DNA from 2 places in the Shewanella sp. FeAMO genome. Region 1 is predicted to be linked to the other one. Evidence: riboswitches for the same ligand, from Rfam matches in the RefSeq annotation. Region 1 holds a riboswitch; the other holds the start of a gene.
The links. A riboswitch is a leader RNA that binds a small molecule or an ion and turns the genes downstream of it on or off. The one in region 1 is predicted to bind thiamine pyrophosphate.
Positions count from the first base shown of each region.

Region 2: linked by a shared signal. The riboswitch ahead of thiC (phosphomethylpyrimidine synthase ThiC) and the one ahead of ACWAU4_RS13915 (TonB-dependent receptor) in region 1 are both predicted to bind thiamine pyrophosphate.

Region 1 covers NZ_CM132201.1:3,087,980-3,090,457, forward strand. The annotation lists gene ACWAU4_RS13915 (TonB-dependent receptor) at 1-1,136, opposite strand, end outside; TPP riboswitch at 1,192-1,301, opposite strand; gene ACWAU4_RS13920 (YcfL family protein) at 1,449-1,838, opposite strand; gene ACWAU4_RS13925 (PaaI family thioesterase) at 1,856-2,308, opposite strand; gene ACWAU4_RS13930 (PaaI family thioesterase) at 2,305-2,478, opposite strand, start outside.
Region 2 covers NZ_CM132201.1:2,400,440-2,402,917, forward strand. The annotation lists gene ACWAU4_RS10710 (hypothetical protein) at 1-805, shown strand, start outside; TPP riboswitch at 970-1,069, shown strand; gene thiC (phosphomethylpyrimidine synthase ThiC) at 1,299-2,478, shown strand, end outside.

The DNA.
Region 1 (2,478 bases):
TAGAGCCCGGCCAGCCAGTCTGTGCTGCCGCCGAAAATCCGCCCGGCCTCGTTGGAGCTGAATCTGAACTCCTGTGACAGAGTGCGCCGCTCGCCGCGTTTATCCCAGGTGTAATCGTACTCACAGGGTGCGCCGCCGCACTCTTTCCCGGCCCAGTAATCCGGGTTGGCCCAGTCACCGTCGTAACCGTGATGATGATCTGTGGCGGCATAGCTTGACAGGGACACCAGCTCAAAAGCCTCGAAGCCGGTATAACTCAGCTTGAGACTGGATCCCGTGGTGCGCTGCTTGTCGACGCCCGGCGCATCGGTAATGGTATTGAAGCCGTTATTGTCCAGGGTCCAGGCATCATAACCATTGTCAAAATCGGCGTGCAGTAGAGTGAAGTCCGCCTGCAACTTGTCGGTGGCGTACCAGCGCAGCTTGATACGGCCGCTGAATTCATCGCGCTCATTGGTATCGTCACGGCCCAGATACAGGTTGTCGCGATAACCGTTCTGCTTGTGTTGCTGCAGCGCCACACGATAGAGCAACTTGCCGGAATCAGTCACTGGGCCGGAGCTGAAGCCGCTGAAGGTTTGCAGATTATCATTACCGAGCGAGACTTCGGCGCCGTGCTCGAACACGTCTGTGGGATCATTGCTCTTGAGATAGATAAGACCGGCCAGGGCATTGGCGCCATAGCGGGTGCCCTGTGGGCCGCGCAGCACTTCAAACTGCTGCAGGTCGTACAGGCTGGAAACGCTGCCCAGCCCGGAGAGGTCGATATCGTCGATAATAAAGCCCACAGAGGAGTTGGGCGCGCCCTGGTATTGCTCCTGCTCACCTACACCGCGGATCTGGAAGTATCTTGGCCGGGAGCTGGCACCTGACCAGTTGAAGTTGGCCACATTACCCAGCATGTCTTCGAAATGCTCGGCGCCTTGATCTTCAATGCGCTGCTCATCGATAACAGTCACACTGGAGGGCATCTTCTCCAGCGTCAGGCCACGAAAGTCGCCGCTGACGACTATTACTTCCATGGCTTGTTGCTCATCTTGCTTTTCAACGCCGGGATTATCGGCGGCATGAACGGGTGCCCACAGCAGCATCTGAATGGTGCTGGCAAGCAGAGTAGGTACGGTAAACTTGGACATAGGACCTCAAATATTCACAGTTTGAGATCCGGCAATAAGAAAGCGAGTTGAAAGTGCACGAATTGTGGCCCATTCCTACGCCGGTACTAGCCGGATCAGGTTCTAAGGGTTCGTCATACGACATCTCAGTCAACCGCAATGCGGTAAACACCCCTTGGCGCGGGCCAGTATACACGAGTTACCAACAAAAGTGAGCCAGGTTGCCAAATTGTACCTGAGGGCATAAAAAAACCGCCCACTCCAATACTCCCGAGTGTTGAGCATTCAACGGGAATAATGGCTCGGGCGGCAGTGGTGCCGAGGTTTCAACTTTTAGTTTGAAAAGGCCTCGCGCACATAGATCTCAAAACGGCTGGCGGTCGGATTCGGCGCCACGGCGCTCACCTGCAACTGTTGTTTACCATGCAGCTTGACCGACTTCCAGGACACACCTTCATCATCCAGGGTATAGCCGCTGGCATCATACCAGGTGAACTTGTACTGAATGCGCATATCGGTAGCGACCTTGCTGCTGATGGTGGCTGTGCCTCTGAGCAAGCCGCCCTCGCCTCTGGCCATAAGATCACCCACACTCACAGAGCGGGCAAAGCTGCTGTTGTCTGCGCGGGTTTCACCGGTCGAGCTGGCATACACCCCGGCCGTATGGTTGGCGCAGCCTGCCAGAGCCAGCAGGGTTGCTGCTATTACCAAGACTTTTTTCATCTGCCAATCCCTTATTCTCAATCAATCAAAAAGTGCGCCCTGGCCGTTGCAATCAACTGTTTGCGGTTGGTTTGCCAGCAGTCGATATTGACATTGGCCACTCGCCGCCCCTGACGGGTTATTCGGCACTCGGCGAAACTGTCCTTATGATAACCGGCGCGTAAATAGTCGATGGAAAAATCAACCACCTTGGGCACCTTACTGGTTTGCATAAACACCATAAGCTGGATGATGGCCGACATCTCCATAAACCCGGCTATCACGCCACCGTGAATGGCCGGCAGTACCGGGTTACCTATGTTGTCATCTTTGGCCGGCAGACGAAACACCAGTTCATCGCCAAACCTGTCCACCTGCATGCCGATAAAGCGAGCATAGGGAACATGCTCAAGCAAGTGACTGAAATCATTGGTTTCTGTCACTTTAGCAACTATGCTTTTTACATCCATGGATGCCTTGGGATCTGTCATTTTGTTTCCTCACCCATCAGTGCCTTGCGGAAAGTATCCCCTATCATTTCAGGGCTTATCCGCATAAAGGAGCCAACCGCATGGGCTATGGGGTCGTCTATGCTGTCCTGATAGGCAATGGCCCGGGTGAACGCTACGCTGGATGACAATTTATAACACTCGGCAAAACC
Region 2 (2,478 bases), 690 kb from region 1:
TGTAGCGGGAGCCGCGCACTTAGTACTATTGCTGGGGTTATCCTGGTTTTGGCAGCAGGCCGAATGGCAAAAAGTGGTGACTGAGCCTGCCAAACCCAAGGCATTGCAATCCTATCTGTATTTCAGTCAGCCCAGCCCAAAACAGTTAACGCCAGTGCCGGAAGCCTTGGAGGAAGAAGCAATAACCCAGCCCAAGGAAGCGATAGAGGTTAACAAAGCTGACTCAAGCAACCGTTCTGACTCACAAAAAACCGAGCAAAAAACTCCACAAGGCATGGTTCAAAACCAGAAAGAGCAAAGCATCCCCAAGACTCAGGATCAAAGCGTTAAGCCTATTGGTAGAGTCATTGAAGAAACGAAAAATGCAGCCGTACCTGCGCCCGAGCGAGCAAATGACTTTAGACCGCAGCCGGCAGAGCAAGCTCAGTTGGACTTCAGTTCAAGCGCATTAAAGTCTGCCCGAAAAGTATTGCAACACTCTCAACAGCAGGCGCTGCAGCAGTTATCACAGCAATATGCGGATAAGGCCACGGGACGTAAGAGCCTCAGTGAAATGGATGGGGAGATGGAGGTGCTTTGGGTCAATGACGCCGATGATTTCAATAAAGTGGCCAGTCTGGATCTGCCGCTCGACCCCAACCGTATCGTCAAGGATGGTGATACCTGCTATCGGGTCGTCAAGGTGCCGACTCCGCTCAATCCCTATGCCGAAAACTTGGGGTTTCCATTTAAGTGCGGTCAGACAGAGATGGAAAAAGCACTCAAGGAGGCGGTGGCCAGCCGTCTAAAGCGGCTTGGTAAGTGAGTTTTGCAATCAATTTATTTGACTTGAAATAAATTTTTTGTTCAATTTTTGCGAGTATTTCAATTTAATTCAGATAATTAAATTGTGATTTTAATGGATTTGATCCTGCGGCGCGTTTTGTCATTGGGCTTGTTTCCCGCTTCGGCTTGTGCTTATACTCGACAGCAATCTTGTCGGAGTGCCCTCTGGGCTGAGACCGTTTATTCGGGATCCGTTGAACCTGATCAGGCTAGCACCTGCGAAGGAAACAAGCATTCAGCTGCAGCATTACCGCAGCCACTGCGAGCAAAAATCTATGCCAAAGGCTTTAAAGAGCCGAGGCGATATCTGGCTTCTCAAGCGGACATTGAACTGACCTGAAACCACGAGGCCAGTCTGCCAACACCGCCGGAGGGGGACTCCAAATCAAGGAGTTTAACCAGTCAGCTTGCGCCGCTTATTTATTCAACTCTCCTGACAAGCAATTTCATTTTCCAAAAGAGTGAGCTTGCTTATGTCAAATCGTCAATCCAATCGTCGTCAAACCCGTGAGGCCGCCCAGGCCTTTATCGATAACCTTAAACCCTTGCAGCATCCCAATTCACAGAAGCTGTTTGTTCAGGGCTCCCGGGCCGATATTCAGGTAGCCATGCGCCAAATCAGGCAGACAGACACCCGAATACCAACCCAAGATGGCAGTGAGCAATTTGAACCCAATCCCACTGTACGTGTTTATGATTGTGCCGGCCCTTATTCAGATCCCAACGTGGCTATCAATGTGCGCCAGGGCCTGGATAAGCTCCGCCAGGGCTGGATCCTAGAGCGTGATGATACGCAAGAGCTGACCTCGGTCAGCTCCAGTTTTACCCAGCAGCGGCTGGCGGATGAAGGGCTGGATCATTTGAGATTCGACGCTTTGCCCAAACCGCGCCGGGCCAAGCCGGGTAAGCGGGTGACCCAATTGCATTACGCCCGTGCCGGCATTATCACTCCTGAAATGGAATATATCGCCATTCGTGAAAATATGGCCCGGGCCAATGAAGCACTTGCCAAAGATCCGCAGCTGGCCCGCAAGGCCAAAGGAGAAGCCTTTGGTGCTATAGTTGCCACGCCGATAACCCCTGAGTTTGTTTGCAGCGAAGTGGCCCGTGGCCGCGCCATCATTCCCGCCAACATTAACCACCCTGAAGCCGAGCCTATGATTATCGGCCGTAACTTTTTGGTGAAGGTCAACGCCAATATCGGTAATTCGGCGGTGACCTCTTCCATCGAGGAAGAGGTGGAAAAACTGGTGTGGGCCACCCGTTGGGGCGCCGATACGGTGATGGATCTGTCCACCGGCCGTTATATCCACGAAACCCGCGAATGGATAGTGCGCAACTCGCCTGTGCCCATAGGTACTGTGCCCATCTATCAGGCGCTGGAAAAGGTCAACGGCATTGCCGAAGATCTCAGCTGGGAAGTGTTTCGCGACACCCTGATAGAGCAGGCCGAACAAGGGGTGGATTACTTCACCATTCATGCCGGGGTATTGCTGCGCTATGTGCCCATGACGGCCAATCGGGTGACCGGCATGGTGTCCCGTGGCGGCTCCATTATGGCCAAGTGGTGCCTGAGCCATCATAAGGAAAACTTCCTCTACAGCCATTTCCGCGACATCTGTGAGCTTTGCGCCGCCTATGATGTTTCTCTGT